Regions from separate parts of the Streptomyces sp. MST-110588 genome, predicted to be linked through region 3. Evidence: riboswitches for the same ligand, from Rfam matches in the RefSeq annotation. Region 3 holds a riboswitch; each other region holds the start of a gene.
What was found. Region 3 has a riboswitch for thiamine pyrophosphate ahead of KGS77_RS09000 (thiamine ABC transporter substrate-binding protein). Riboswitches for the same ligand answer to the same signal wherever they lie in the genome.

Region 1: it holds a riboswitch for thiamine pyrophosphate, as region 3 does, so the genes downstream of both, thiC (phosphomethylpyrimidine synthase ThiC) here and KGS77_RS09000 (thiamine ABC transporter substrate-binding protein) in region 3, are expected to answer to the same signal.
Region 2: it holds a riboswitch for thiamine pyrophosphate, as region 3 does, so the genes downstream of both, thiO (glycine oxidase ThiO) here and KGS77_RS09000 (thiamine ABC transporter substrate-binding protein) in region 3, are expected to answer to the same signal.

The regions. Positions count from the first base shown of each region.
Region 1 covers NZ_CP074380.1:3,817,044-3,822,226, reverse strand. The annotation lists gene KGS77_RS16760 (SsgA family sporulation/cell division regulator) at 166-591, shown strand; gene KGS77_RS16755 (YibE/F family protein) at 695-2,155, opposite strand; TPP riboswitch at 2,227-2,385, shown strand; gene thiC (phosphomethylpyrimidine synthase ThiC) at 2,379-4,163, shown strand; gene KGS77_RS16745 (hypothetical protein) at 4,361-5,183, opposite strand, start outside.
Region 2 covers NZ_CP074380.1:6,262,551-6,267,733, forward strand. The annotation lists gene KGS77_RS27505 (thiazole synthase) at 1-437, opposite strand, end outside; partial or broken gene thiS (sulfur carrier protein ThiS) at 447-647, opposite strand; gene thiO (glycine oxidase ThiO) at 761-2,026, opposite strand; TPP riboswitch at 2,171-2,284, opposite strand; gene KGS77_RS27520 (FAD-dependent oxidoreductase) at 2,628-3,869, shown strand; gene KGS77_RS27525 (Rv2175c family DNA-binding protein) at 4,150-4,515, shown strand; gene thiE (thiamine phosphate synthase) at 4,750-5,183, shown strand, end outside.
Region 3 covers NZ_CP074380.1:2,074,510-2,079,692, forward strand. The annotation lists gene KGS77_RS08995 (iron ABC transporter permease) at 1-1,404, opposite strand, end outside; gene KGS77_RS09000 (thiamine ABC transporter substrate-binding protein) at 1,527-2,609, opposite strand; TPP riboswitch at 2,702-2,826, opposite strand; gene rlmN (23S rRNA (adenine(2503)-C(2))-methyltransferase RlmN) at 2,862-3,968, opposite strand; gene KGS77_RS09010 (phosphatidate cytidylyltransferase) at 4,057-5,183, opposite strand, start outside.

The DNA of each region.
Region 1 (5,183 bases), 1.7 Mb from region 3:
GAGTACGCCGTCGGCTCGGTCTGCGCGGCCACCCCGGTTCAGGTGGGGCCGGCCGCCGCCGGTCCGGCGGTCCCGCTGCCGACGGGCGAGGCGGGCCGACCATGGCGTGAACAGGGCCACGAGGGGCAGTTCATGGCCGACCGAGACCAGCACGGGCAGAGGTTGATGACCGACACGGTTCAGGCAGAAGTGACCATGAGTTTCCTCGTGTCCGAGGAACTCACCTTCCGGATCCCGGTGGAGCTGGCGTTCACCGGCGCCGACCCCTACGCGATCCGCCTCACCTTCGACCTGCCCGGTGATGCGCCGGTGACCTGGACGTTCGGCCGGGAGCTGCTGCTGGACGGGCTGAGCGGACCCGCCGGGGCCGGGGATGTGCGCATCGAGCCGGTCTCGCCCGAGCGGCTCGGCGACGTCTTCATCAGCCTGCGGGTCGGGCACGACACCGCGCTGTTCCGTGCCGGTGCCGCGCCCCTGGTGGCCTTCCTGGACCGTACGGACCGCGTCGTACCCATGGGGGAGGAGGAGGTGTGCGACACGCTCGACACGGCGCTGGACCGCATCCTTACGGAGGCCCAGCAGACGGGGTGAGGAGGGCGGACCGCAGCAGGTGCGCAATGGTCCGCAACACCTACGCGACGGGTGCGCAGCAGGCCCGCCGTGGTCCGCGGCTGGTCCAACGCAACGGCGGCGGTCAGTGTTTGCGGCGTCGGCCGCGCGCTCCGTGCCGGGTACGTTCCGTGCCGCCCCGCTGTGTGCCGACGACGCGCAGCGTGCTTCGGCGCTCCCCGGCCCCGCGTTGCCACTCTCCGTGCCGTGCGCCCCCGTTGCCCGTACCCCTGCGGTTGGTGCGCCCGCCGTCCGTGTCCGCGCGGTCCGTGGCGACGACCAGTGCCGCGAGCAGCGTCGTCAGGGGCACCGACGCCACCAGCCCGACGCTGCCCACCAAAGTACGCACGATCTCCTCGGCGACCACCTCGCTGGTGGCGACCGTACCGACGCTGCTGTGTGCGATGGAGAACAGCAGGAGCAGCGGCAGCGCCGCACCCGCGTAGGCGAGCACCAGCGTGTTGACCACCGAGGCGATGTGGTCCCGTCCGATGCGCATCGCCGACCGGTACAAGGTGCGCCGGCTCGCCGACGGATCCGCCTCCTTCAGCTCCCACACGGCGGCCGTCTGCGTGACCGTCACATCGTCCAGCACCCCCAGCGAGCCGATGATGATGCCCGCCAGCAGCAGGCCGCGGACCTCGATGTCCGGGTAGAGACCGTGCACCAGACCGGTCTGGTCGTCGGTGTTGCCGGTCAGGTGCGCCCAGTCGATGAACCACGAGCCGAGCAGGCCGATCAGCAGCAGCGAGGCGAGGGTGCCCAGGACCGCCACGGACGTACGGGCCGTCAGCCCATGGCACATATAGAGCGCGATGAGCATGATCGCGCTGCCGCCGACCACCGCCACCGCCAGCGGATCGGACCCCTGGAGGATGGCCGGGAGGATGAACAGCGTCAGTACGCCGAAGCCGGTGACCAGCGCCACCAGCGCCAGTACGCCGCGCAGCCGGCCGACGACGACCACCGCGCCGGCGAAGATCGAGGCAAGCACCCACATGGGTGGTGTCCGGTCCACGTCGGTGACGGAGTACTGGAGGTCCCGGGGGGCTTTGGGGGAGTAGGCGACCACCACGCGCTGCCCGGCCGTGTAGCGGCGGGTGGCGTCGGGCGTCACCACCGTCTGAAAGGTGCGGCCCTTGTCCCGGCCGGTGGTGACCTCGACCGTGGCCCGCTCGCAGGGGCTGCTCCCCGGCGTGGCGCCCGCTCCGGGCCCCGGCCCCGGCCCCACCTGCGGCGGCCCGTCCCCGCCGCCCCCGGACCCCGGCCCCGATCCGCTCCCGGTCCCCGGCCCCGCGTTGACGTCCGCGCAGTCGACCTTGTCCACCCGTACCACCTCCGCCTGCTCGGTGGGCTGGTCGAAGCCGACCCCGGACGGCCGGTGGCCGGGAGGCCCGCCCGGCCACAGCACGACCAGCCCGGCCACAACGGCGGCGGCGAAGGGAATCAGCACTGCTGCGATGACCTTGCGGAGGTGCCGGGACACGGGCGCGGCGGGCCCGTGTCCGTGCGCGTGTGCATGTGTGTGGGACTCGGAGCGGGTCACCGACCGATCATCGCAAGAACCGACAGGGCCCCCTGTTCACCGCGCCATACCGGCCGCTACCGTGGTGACACCTTTGCAATCGCGGGAGCTCGGAGCACCGGGCTGAGAGGGCGCTGACCCCCGTACGGAACGTCCGGCCGAAGCCGGGAACGCCGTCACGGGAACCGCTGCGTCGACCGCCGAACCTGTTACCGGGTAATGCCGGCGTAGGGAGTGGGTCTCAATGACTCTGCAGGATGCACGCACGCCTGAAAACAACGGTGCCACCGAGGCGGAACAGCCCGGCTGGCACAAGGGCTACCTCTCCGGATCGCGCCCCGACCTGCGGGTCCCGGTCCGCCGTGTGCACCTCACCAACGGCAAGGACGTGACGCTGTACGACACGTCCGGGCCGTACACCGATCCGAACATCGAGACGGACGTCCGCCGCGGTCTCGCGCCGCTGCGGGAGAACTGGATCATCGCCCGCGGGGACACCGAGGAGTACGCCGGCCGCCCCCCGCGGCCGGAGGACGACGGCCTCAAGCACACCTCGCCGCGCGGCGGCCTGCGGAACCTGGACGCCGTCTTCCCCGGCCGGCCCCGGCAGCCGCGCCGCGGCCGGGCGGGCGCCGCGGTCACCCAGCTCGCCTACGCGCGGCGCGGCGAGATCACCGCGGAGATGGAGTACGTCGCCCTCCGCGAGAACGTGACACCGGAGTTCGTACGCGAGGAGATCGCGGCCGGCCGGGCCGTACTGCCCGCCAACGTCAACCACCCGGAGATCGAGCCGATGATCATCGGCAAGAACTTCCTGGTGAAGGTCAACGCCAACATCGGGAACTCCGCGGTCACCTCCTCCATCGAGGAGGAGGTCGAGAAGATGACCTGGGCGACCCGCTGGGGCGCCGACACGGTCATGGACCTGTCCACCGGCCGCAACATCCACACCACCCGCGAGTGGGTGCTGCGCAACTCCCCCGTCCCGATCGGCACCGTCCCCCTCTACCAGGCCCTGGAGAAGGTCGACGGCAAGGCCGAGGAGCTGACCTGGGAGATCTACAAGGACACCGTCATCGAGCAGGCCGAGCAGGGCGTGGACTACATGACCGTCCACGCGGGCGTACTGCTGCGGTACGTTCCGCTCACCGCCCGCCGCAAGACCGGCATCGTCTCGCGCGGCGGCTCGATCATGGCCGCCTGGTGCCTGGCGCACCACAAGGAGTCCTTCCTCTACACCCACTTCGAGGAGCTGTGCGAGATCCTGGCGTCCTACGACGTCACGTACTCCCTCGGTGACGGGCTGCGCCCCGGGTCCATCGCGGACGCCAACGACGAGGCGCAGTTCGCGGAGCTGCGTACCCTCGGCGAGCTGAACACCGTCGCCAAGCGGCACGGCGTGCAGACGATGATCGAGGGTCCGGGACACGTCCCGATGCACAAGATCAAGGAGAACATCGACCTCCAGCAGGAGATCTGCGAGGAGGCGCCCTTCTACACGCTGGGCCCGCTGACGACGGACGTCGCGCCCGCCTACGACCACATCACCTCCGGCATCGGCGCGGCGATGATCGCCTGGTGGGGCACGGCGATGCTGTGCTACGTCACCCCCAAGGAGCACCTGGGACTGCCGGACCGCGACGACGTGAAGACCGGTGTCATCACGTACAAGATCGCGGCGCATGCGGCGGACCTGGCGAAGGGCCACCCCGGCGCCCAGGACTGGGACGACGCGCTCTCCGACGCCCGCTTCGAGTTCCGCTGGGAGGACCAGTTCAACCTGGCCCTGGATCCGGACACGGCACGCGCCTTCCACGACGAGACGCTGCCGGCGGAGCCCGCGAAGACGGCGCACTTCTGCTCCATGTGCGGGCCGAAGTTCTGTTCGATGAAGATCTCTCAGGACATCCGGCGGCAGCACGGTGAGGACCTGGGGTCCGAGGGGATCGATCCGGAAGCGGGCATGGCGCAGAAGTCGAAGGAGTTCGCGGCGGCGGGCAACCGGGTGTATCTGCCGATCGCGGAGTAGGACGGCGGGCACACCGGGCACACCGGGCACACCGGGCATGCCGGACACACCGGGTACGGCAGGCAGGCACAGGTAGGCCAGGCAGGCCGGGCCGGCACCCAGGGGCCGGCCCCACCGGTGCGGGCGGGGCCGTACCCGCGGTGATCCGTTCTCCGGCCGGCTGTGACAGCCGGCCGTGTCGCTGCCCGGACCGCTCGCTACTCGGGCTGGTGGTCCGGACCGCCGTAGTCGGGACTGGTGAACCCCGGGCTGGTGAAGTGGGGCCGGGGCCCGGCGGGCGGTCCGCCGTCCGGGCTGGTGAAGTTGGGACGCGTATAGCCCAGGGGCGAGATGCGGCTCTCGCCGTCGCTGCCACGCTGTGGGACGTACCGGGACGAATCATGATTCGTCTTCCCGGACGAGCTGGACGAGCCGGGCGCCCCGGACGGTCCAGGTGTCCCGGACCCGGACGACCCGGATGTTCCGGATGCCCCGGACGACGGCGGATCGGCCAGTGCCTCGCGCAGGAACGGCAGCAGACCGCGTTCCAGGAGCGCCTGCCGCCACGCGTCCCGGGCGAGGTCCACCTCGCGGGCCAGGCTGCCCCGGCGTTTGGCCGGCGTGGAGGTCGAGCCGTTGCGCAGTGCCGTGACGATCAGTCCCGTCATGGCCACGAGGAAACCCGCGACGGCCAGGGCCGCGAACACCCAGCCGACGCTGATCATGGGCTGGGCGGCGGACCGGTCGGGGCCGAGGGTACGCAGCACGTACCCGACGAGAAGGAAGAGAACGGCGGCGATCGCCGCCAGGACCGGGGCCAGGACCGTGATCATGGCGGCCAGGCCCGCTCCCGAGGACTGCGTGACCTCACCCACGGAACCCACGGCTTCGGCCGGGCCGGTGCCGCCGGACGACGAGGACGTGCCCGGCGCCCCGTTGGTGCCACCGTTCGCGGTGACGGCGGAAGGGGCGGGCGCCGGTGCGCGCAGTTCTTCACGCAGCTTGACGTAGTGCTGGTACTCGGCCGTCGCGCATGCGGCG
Region 2 (5,183 bases), 4.2 Mb from region 3:
ACGTCCTCCAGCTTGCGGGCCAGGACCGGATCGTCGTTCGTATAGGGCAGCACGGTGAAACCGTCGTCCACCAAGGTCTCGGCGGCGTCCAGCAGCTCGACGGGGTCGGGAAGCAGCGTCCGCTCGTCGGCGACGACCTCCAGTTTGACCCAGTGTGTCCCCAGCGCCTCGCGGGCCAGCCGAGCGGTGAGCACGGCCTCGCCGGCCGTGAAGCAGCCCGCCGTGTTGGGCAGGACGCGTATGGCGTGCCGGTCCAGAACGGAGAGCACCGAGCCCTGCACGGTCGGGTCCAGCCGCCGCATGGCGACCGTCGTCAGCTCCGTGCCGGAGGCGATCAGCGAGCGCTCCAGCACGTCGAGGCTGGGCGCGCCGCCCGTACCCATGATCAGGCGGGAGTGGAAGGAGGTGTCGGCGATGGTGAGGAGGTCGTCGGCCATGGTCTGCGCTCAGCCTCCCTGGACCGCGGTGAGGACCTCGACGCGGTCGCCCTCGCCGAGCGGGGTCGCCGGCCACTGGCCGCGCGGTACGACGGTTTCGTTCAGGGCGGCGGCCACGCCGGTGGGCGCCTGGGTCAGCGTTGCCACGAGGCGGTCGAGGGTGAGGCCGTCGGGAATGCGGCGCGACCGGCCGTTGACGGAGACGGATACGGAGACGGGGGCCGGGACGGGTTCGGACGCCGGGACGGGCCCGGTCGCGGGGCCGGGAGCGGACGCGGAGGCGGGGGCGGGGGCGGGCCCAGGGGTGGCGGGGGGAGTGGTGGTCATACGGACTGCTCCTGAAGGGCGTCGGCCGGTGCGCCGGTCGGTGCGGCGGGCCGTACGGAGGGAGGAAGGGGGGACGGTACGGCCGAGGAAACCGCGGAGGCCGGGGGCGTGGCGGGTGTGGCGGACGCGGCGGGCGCGTCGTACGGGAAGCGCTGCGGGGAGAAGGGGCGGGCCTCCTCCGGGAGCCGCCCGCTGACCAGCACCTCGGCCATCACATCACCCGTGACGGGGGTCAGCAGGACGCCGTTGCGGTAGTGCCCCGTGGCGGCCAGGAGGCCGGGCAGCGCGGTCGGGCCCAGGAGGGGCGCGTTGTCGGGGGAGCCGGGGCGCAGCCCGGCGCGGACCTCCACCAGCGGAAGTTCGGTGATGCCGGGCACCAGTTCGTGGGCGTCCCGCAGCAGCTCGTACACGCCGCCCGCGGTGACCGTGGTGTCCCAGCCCAGCTCCTCGCTGGTGGCGCCCACCACCAGCTCGCCGTTCTCCCGCGGCACCAGGTAGAGGTGGCCGCCGCGCACCACGGCCCGTACGGTGCGGGACAGGAAGGGCGCGGCCCCCCGGGGAGGGGCCGGCATCCGCAGCCGCAGCACCTGGCCCTTGACCGGGCGGACCGGCGGCAGCACTTCCGGCGGCACCCCGGCCAGCCGCCCGCTGTCGCTGCCCGCGGCGAGCACGGTCTGCCCCGCCTGAAGGCGGTCGCCGTCGGCCGTCTCGACGCCGGTCGCCCGGCCGCCGCCGACCGTCAGCCGTACCGCGGAGGTGCGGTGGAAGACGACGCCGGCGCGTTCGCAGGCCGTGTACAGCGCGGCGGTCAGTTGGCGCGGATCGACCTGGTGATCGCCGTCCACGCGCAGTCCGCCGCGTACGCCCGGCGCCAGCATCGGCTCCAGACGGCGGCACTCGCGCCCGGTCAGCCACTGCGCGTCCAGCCCCGAGCGGCATTGGAAGGCGTGGAGTTCGCGCAGGTGGGCGCGGTCGTCGGCGTCCAGGGCGACGGCGAGCGTGCCGCACCGGCGGTAGCCGGTCGGCCGGCCGGCGGCCTCCTCCAGTTCGGCGGTGAAGCCGGGGTAGCGCCGCGCCGAGGCCAGGTTGAGGCCGAGCAGGGTCTGCTCGCCGTAGTGGAGCTCGGTGACGGCGGCCAGCATGCCGGCCGCGACCTGGGCCGCGCCGCCGCCGGGCGCCGGGTCCACGACGGCGGTGCGCAGCCCGCGCCCGGCCGCCCGCCAGGCGGTGACCAGGCCGATCACACCGCCGCCGATGACCAGGACGTCCGGGTGCCGCCCGCCTGTCCCCGAAGGCGGACCAGTCGGACCAGGTGGACCAGTCGGCACAGGCGTGCCAGTCGGAACAGGCGGTACGGGCGATGGCTTCTCGGGCGTTTCGGATGGATGCGACGGATGCGATGGATGCATGGGCGTCCAGCCCCTCCCTTCGCCGGCATGACCCGGATCAGGTTCGTACGGTCGGAGGCCGCAGCAGCCTCCCTCTCAGCCCGGTGCGTCAGGGCTCCCGCGAGTGCGTGTGCTGGTAACCCTAGTACGGGCCCACGACGCCCCGTAAGGGAGCACCGAGCGTCCCATGAGGGGGCGCCGGGCGGTCCTTGAGGGGGCGCCGGGCGGTCTTCGAGGGGGCGCCGAGCGGCCCATGAGGGAGTGCCCGGCAGCGCGTAAAGGAGAGCCGGGCGGCGCGTAAGGGAGCGCCGAGGGCTTCCGGGAGAGCGCCGGACGGCCCGCGAGCACCGGCCGCGCGCCCCCACGGCAGGCTCCCGCCCCCGCCCCTACCCCGGTCACCGGCCGGTGACTCTGTGTCCGAGATCTCCTCGCGCGGTGCTGCGGGAGCCCGGTCCCGCCGTCCTACAGTGATCGGGTGAGTGAGCAGAGCACCCTTGCGCGGACCCCTGACCGCACGCGTCGCGTCGTGATCGTCGGCGCGGGGATGGCGGGCGTGCAGACCGCCGTGGCCCTGCGCGAACAGGGCTGGCACGGCGTGATCACGCTGGTCGGGGCCGAACCCCACCAGCCGTACGACCGCCCGCCGCTCTCCAAGGCGGTACTGCTCGGCAAGGCGGACGGGTCCGCCTTCGACGTGGACTTCCAGGCGCTGGGCATCGACCTGGAGCTCGGCCGGTACGTCACCGGGCTCGCGGCCGGCGCCCGGGTCGTGGAGACCGACACCGGCCCCGTCCCGTACGACCATCTGGTCATCGCCACCGGCGCCGAGCCGGTCCCGCTGCCCGGCAGCGCGGGGGTGCCCGGCGTCCATCTGCTGCGCACCCTGGACGACGCCGAGGGGCTGCGGCCCGTCCTGGCCCGGCAGCGCTCGGTCGTGGTCGTCGGGGCCGGCTGGATCGGCGCGGAGTTCGCGACCGCCGCGCGTGAGGCGGGCTGCCCGGTCACCGTCGTGGAGGCCGCCGACCGTCCGCTGGCCGGCGCGCTGCCCGCGGAGGTCGCCTCCTACATGACGGCCTGGTACGCGGACGCCGGCGCCCGGCTGCGCACGGGCGTGCCGGTCGCCTCCGTCGAGGACGGCGCGGTCACGCTCGTCGACGGGACTAAACTGCCCGCCGAGGCCGTCGTCGTGGGGATCGGAGCCCGGCCCGCGACCGGCTGGCTGGCCGGTTCCGGAGTCGAACTCTCGCCCGAGGACCGCTCCGTGCTCGCCGACGAGCGGCTGCGCACCTCCGTGCCCGATGTGTACGCGGTCGGCGACTGCGCCTCCTTCCCGTCCGCCCGCTACGGCAGCCGCCTCCTGGTCCACCACTGGGACAACGCGCTCCAGGGCCCCCGTACGGTCGCCGCCAACATCGCCCGGGGCGAGGCGGAGGGGCCGGTGTACGACCCGGTGCCGTACTTCTGGTCCGAGCAGTTCGGCCGGTTCGTCCAGTACGCCGGTCATCACGCGTGCGCGGACGAAACGATCTGGCGCGGCGATCCCACGAGCGCCGCCTGGTCGGTGATCTGGCTGCGGGGCGGGCGGCTGGTCGCCCTTCTGGCGGTGGGCCGGCCGCGCGATCTGGCGCAGGGGCGGAGGCTCATCGAAAGGGGCGCGGAGCTGGACCGGGGGCGGGCGGCGGACGCCTCCGTACCGCTGAAGTCGGCGGCGGTCTGACGCGCCTGCGGGCCTTTGGGCTTCCTCGCCCGACGGGGCCTGCGGATCCGGCAGCGGTCCGGCGGCCCCGACACCACCCGCAGCTCCGTGGCCGCCGGGCAGCTGTGATTTTTGCGATCTCCGCGGCCCCCACGGGCTTCGCCCTGCCCGGAGACTTCCCGGATTCTCCGGCCTTTTCCAGGGTTCCCGCCGGGTTCACCAGGGCTTTCGCAGGCTCCGGGGAGCCCTGAACGGCGATGCCCGGCTACCGGCTGTCAGTGGGAGGTGGCACGCTTGTCCCGTGACCGAGATTGACGCAAAGATCGATGGACTCGTCCCCGCCTGGCTCACCCTCCCCGACATCGCCGAACTTCTCGGCGTCGAGGTGACGCGCGTGCGACAGCTCGTCAAGGAGGGCCAGCTCATCGCGGTGCGCCGCGGCGAGAACCGGGCGCTTCATGTGCCGGCCGATTTCATCAAGGACGGCAAGGTCGTCAAGGGCCTGGTCGGGACGCTCACCCTCCTGCGGGACGACGGTTTCGCCGACGAGGAGATGCTGGAATGGCTGTTCACCGCGGATGAGACCCTGCCCGGTACCCCCGCGCAGGCGCTGCGCGAGAATCGGGGCACGGAGGTCAAGCGGCGGGCTCAGGCGCTCGCCGTCTGAGGCCGTCGGCGCGGCGGCCCGGGCGGCGCACGACCGCCGTCCGTGACCGCGTTCACCATCGTGGGCCATCAGGTGTGGTCCACCACTGCGGACCACCGCCGTGATCCACCACCGCATCCGTAACCGCAAGCGCAACCGCACCGGCGTGCGTGACGACCGCGTCAGCACGCGTGACCAGGGGTGTACGGGCCGGAAAGCCCGGCCCGTACACCCGGCCCTGGGGGAAGCCGACCGATGACCACCGCACGACAGTCCCTGGCCGACGCCCGGCTCTACCTGTGCACCGACGCCCGTAAGAAGCAGGGCGACCTGCCCGAGTTCCTCGACGCGGTGCTCGCCTCGGGCGTCGACATCGTGCAACTGCGCGACAAGGGCATGGAGGCGGGGGAGGAGCTGGCCCACCTGGAGGTCTTCGCGGACGCCTGCCGGCGGCACGGCAAACTGCTGGCCGTCAACGACCGCGCGGACGTCGCCCACGCCATCGGCTCGGACGTCCTGCATCTGGGACAGGGCGACCTGCCCGTCCCGGCGGCCCGCGCCATCCTCGGCGAGGAGGTGCTCATAGGCCGCTCCACGCACGCCGAGGCGGAGGTGGACGCCGCCGTCACCGAAGCGGGCGTGGACTACTTCTGCACGGGTCCGTGCTGGCCGACCCCGACCAAGCCGGG
Region 3 (5,183 bases):
TACCAGCGGCAGATCGACCTCCCGCCACACGCGCCACGGCGAGGCGCCCAGCACCGCCGCCGCCTCCCGCAGGCGGTCGTCCACCGCGCGCAGTACGGGAAGCATGGTCCGTACGACGAACGGCACGCCCACCAGGGCCTGCGCCAGTGGCACCAGCCACCATGAAGAGCGCAGATCCAGCGGTGGCTTGTCGAGAGTGATCAAAAAACCAAAGCCGACGGTCACAGCCGAAACGCCGAGTGGCAGCATCAGCAGCGCATCGAAACCTCGTACGAGCCGTCCGGCCGTACGGGAGCCGTCGTCCGAGGCCGTACGGGGCCAGCGGAGCGTCAGCGCCGCTGCCGCCAGGCCGCCCACGGTCAGCGCGATCACCGTCGCCACGGCCCCATAGGCCAGTGAGTTGCCCACGGCTTCCAGTGGTGCCACGGCGAAGGTGCTGTCGGCGGACGCGGCGGAGCGCAGCGCCTGGTAGAAGTCTAGGCCGTACCCGTCAGGACCGGCGAAGGACCGCTCGATCAGCACCGCCAGGGGCAGCAGGAGCAGCACCGCGATGACCGCGAGTGTGCCCCACAGCAGCGTCCACTGGCCGGTGCCCCTGGGTCGCCGCGCGGTGCCGGCCGCGTCGACGAGTTTCAGGGTCGCTTCCCGTCTGCGTACGGTCCATGCGTGCAGCGCCAGCAGGGCCAGCACCGCCGCGAACTGGAGCAGCGTCAGCACTGCCGCGGTCGGCAGGTCCAGGAAGTCGGCGGTCTGCCGGTAGATCTCCACCTCCAGTGTGGAGAAGGCCGGGCCGCCCAGGATCTGCACCACGCCGAAGGAGGTGAAGGTGAACAGGAACACCATCAGGGCGGCGGCGGCCACGGCAGGTCCGAGGGCGGGCAGGGTCACCCGCCGCCAGGCCGCGAACCGCCCGGCGCCCAGGACCCGCGCCGCCTCCTCCTGCCGTGGGTCCAACTGGCTCCACAGCCCGCCGACGGTCCGTACGACCACCGCGTAGTTGAAGAAGACGTGCGCCAGCAGAATCGCCCATACGGAGGTGTCCAGGCGCAGACCCCATAGGTCGTCCAGGACCCCGCCGCGCCCGACCAGCGCCAGGAAGGCCGAGCCCACGACCACGGTCGGCAGGACGAACGGGATCGTCACCACCGCCCGCAGCAGATGCTTTCCGGGGAAATCGAAGCGCGCGAAGACATACGCGCCGGGGAGTGCGATCAGGAGCGTGAGTCCGGTGGAGGCCGCCGCCTGCCAGATCGTGAACCACAGCACGTGCAGTACGTCCGGGTCGCCGAGCACGGTGGCGATCCGGCCGAGTTGCCACTGCCCGCCGTCCTTCAATCCACGGCCGACGATCGCCAGGACCGGGTAGGCGAAGAAGACGGCGAAGAAGAGGAGCGGCAGGGCCATCAGGGCCAGCCGTACGGCCGTGGTCCGGGAGGGCAGCAGGCGCCGCCGGGCGGTTCGGGCGGGGTGGCTCCCCCCGCCGGTCCCGCGCTGCTGATCGCGCTCCCCGGCGGGGCGGGCGGCCGTTACTTCAGGACGAGGGAGGACCACTGCTTGATCCACTGTTCACGGTGGTCGGTGATGTCCTGCGGAGCCACCGTCCACGGCTTGTCGATCTTCTCGCCGTACTTGGTGAACAACGGCGGCACCTTGGCGTCCGTACGCGCGGGGTTGACGAACATCTTCAGCGGCACGTCCTCCTGGAACTTCTTGCTCAGCAGGAAGTCCAGCAGCGCCTTGCCGCCCTTCTCGTTCTTCGCGCCCTTGAGCAGGCCCGCGAATTCCACCTGCCGGAAGCACGTCCCGGCCGCGACCCCGGTCGGCGCCTGCTCGGGCCGGGGCTTCTTGTCCAGCACCTCGGAGGGCGGGCTGGAGGCGTACGACACCACCAGGGGCTTGTCGCCCTTGCCCTTCCCCGCCGCCGTGCCCGAGAAACGCTCGGTGTACGCCTGCTCCCAGCCGTCGACGACCTCGACACCGTTGGCCTTGAGCTTCTTCCAGTAGTCCTGCCACTTGCCCTCGCCGTAGGCGGCGATGGTGCCGAGCTGGAAGGCCAGTCCGGGCGAGGAGGTGGCGGAGTTCTCGGTGACCAGCAGGTTCTTGTACTCGGGCTTGATCAGGTCCTCGAAGGTCTTCGGCGGCGCGATCTTGTGCCGGGTGAAGTAGGCGCGGTCGTAGTTGACGCAGACGTCACCGTAGTCGACCGGAGTGACCCTCTTGTGCGCCGCGTCCAGTTGCAGCTCCTGGGGAACGTTCTCCAGGCCCTTGGCCTTGTAGGGGCTGAAGATGTCCTCCTTCAGGCCACGCGAGAGCAGGATGTTGTCGATCCCGAAGAACACATCGCCCTGCGGGTTCGCCTTGGAGAGGATCGCCTGGTTGACGGCCTTGCCGGCGTCCCCGCCCTTGAGCTCGCGGACCTTGTACCCGGTCTGCCGGGTGAACTCCTCCAGGACGGATTGGGAGACGTTGAAGGAGTCATGGCTGACGAGGGTGACGGTCTTGGCGTCCGTACCGCCGCCGTCACCGCTGGAACCGCCGCATGCGGTGAGCATGGCCATGCCGAGTGCCGCGGCGAGCGCGGTGGCGGCGATCCTGCTGGTGGTGGTCACTGATTCCTCCTGGCTGGCCAGGAAGAGACGCGGCCCCGCGCCGGGCCCGTACTGCGATGGTCGGCGTACGGGCCCCGCACGGGGCGCAACAGCATGAGTGATGACCGAACTTCCTACCCGGAATGACCCGGGCGAGGTTCAAGGGTCTGCGGCCGTCGTGCTCGGTGACGAGCGGTTGCCGCACTCTCAGCGCTGTGGCGCTCCCCTGTCGGAATGTGCATTCGTTCGATCACACGGTACCAGCGCGGAGCGTCAGCGCTCGGAGGCCGCGAGCTGGCCGCAGGCACCATCGATCTCCTGGCCACGGGTGTCCCGTACCGTCACCGGCACGCCGTGCGACTCGATGGCCTTCACGAACGCCTTCTCGTCCTCGGGCCGCGAAGCCGTCCACTTCGAGCCCGGGGTCGGGTTCAGCGGGATGAGGTTGACATGGACGCGCTTGCCCTTGAGCAGCCGGCCCAGCAGGTCACCGCGCCACGCCTGATCGTTGATGTCCCGGATCAGCGCGTACTCGATGGAGATCCGGCGGCCGGACTTCTCCGCGTACCCCCACGCCGCGTCCAGGACCTCGCGCACCTTCCAGCGCGTGTTGACCGGTACGAGCGTGTCGCGCAGCTCGTCGTCGGGGGCGTGCAGCGACACCGCGAGCCGGCACTTGAAGCCCTCGTCCGCGAACCGCAGCATCGCCGGGACCAGACCGACCGTCGAGACGGTGATGCCGCGCTGGGAGAGACCCAGCCCGTCCGGCTCGGGATCGGTGAGCCGACGGATCGCGCCCACGACCCGCTTGTAGTTCGCCAGCGGCTCGCCCATGCCCATGAAGACGATGTTGGACAGTCGCGCCGGTCCGCCCGGTACCTCCCCGTCCCGCAGCGCCCGCATGCCGTCGACAATCTGATGAACGATCTCGGCGGTCGAGAGGTTACGGTCCAGCCCCGCCTGACCGGTCGCGCAGAACGGGCAGTTCATACCGCATCCGGCCTGCGAGCTGATGCACATCGTCACCCGGTCCGGGTAGCGCATCAGCACGGACTCCACGAGCGTGCCGTCGTGCAGCTTCCACAGCGTCTTACGGGTGGTGTCGTCGTCGCACGAGATGTGCCGCACCACACTCATCAGGTCCGGCAGCAGCTCCGCCGCCAGCTTCTCGCGCGCCGCGGCCGGGATGTCGGTCCACTGCGCCGGGTCGTGCGCGTAGCGGGCGAAGTAGTGCTGCGACAGTTGCTTGGCGCGGAAGGGCTTCTCACCGATCGCGGCCACCGCTTCACGGCGCTCGGCGGGGGCGAGATCGGCAAGGTGCCGCGGGGGCTTCTTGGCCCCGCGCGGCGCGACGAAAGTGAGTTCTCCGGGTGCAGGCATGGTCCTTCCAGTGTCGCAGACGTACGAACAGGGGCCCGCCACTTCTTGCGGCGGGCCCCTTGGCCGTACATAAGCGCTGGTCAGGCGGTCATCCGGTACCGACGAAGATCACGTACAGCAGCCAGACCACCGGAGCGGTCGGCAGGAGCGAGTCCAGCCGGTCCATGATCCCGCCGTGGCCGGGCAGCAACGTGCCCATGTCCTTGATGCCCAGGTCCCGCTTGATCATGGACTCGCCGAGATCGCCGAGAGTCGCGCTGGCCGCGACCGCGAGTCCCAGAAGCAGACCCTGCCACCAGGCACCGCCCTTGATCAGCAGTTCCATGGAGACGGCGCCGGCGGCCATGGCGAACAGCACCGCGCCGAACAGCCCCTCGCGGGTCTTGCCGGGGCTGATGCGCGGGGCGAGCTTGTGCTTGCCGAAGCGCCAGCCGATCGCGTACGCGCCGGTGTCGCTGACCACCGTCAGCAGCAGAAACGTCAGCACCCGCTGCGGGCCGTCGTCCTTCGCGGCGAGCATCAGGGCCACGAACGTCGCCAGGAACGGCACGTAGAAGGCCGCGAAGACACCGGCCGTGACGTCCCGCAGATAGTTCTCCGGGGATTCCGTCATGCGCCATACAAGGGCGGCCAGCGCGGTGAGCGCCATCGCCACCCATGCGCCCTCGGCGCCGCGTACGTAGCCCGCGACGACCATGGCCGTACCGCCGACCGCGAGCGGAACCAGCGGCACGCTGATGCCCTTGCGCTCCGACAGCCGTGAGGTCAGTTCCCACAGTCCGACGACCACCGCGACCGCTATCACGCCCAGGAAGACGGGCTTGTAGACGAAGAGCGAGGCGAGGATGACCGCGCCGAGGCCGACGCCGACCCCTATCGCGGCCCGCAGGTTCCGTCCCGCGCTCTTCTTCTGCGGCCTGTCGGTGCGCTGCGAGCCGTCCGGCCCTGGTGCGGAGGTGGGCATGGGCTCCTGCGGCTGTTCGTCGCGGAAGAGGGGGCCGCTCAGCCGAGCGGCCCCCCGGTCGTCCCGGTGGTTCCGGTCTTCCCGGTGGTCTTCCTGGTGTCCGCCCGCGTCGGGCACGATGGGCATGGGCCGAGTCTGCGCCGCCTCGGCCCACTCGTGCGCGGGACCCGCCGGGACGGGTGGCGCCTCCCCACGGAGTGAGGGGGTCGGTCCCTGGTCGGGCGGCCCCCAACGACCGGCGCGACCGGCCG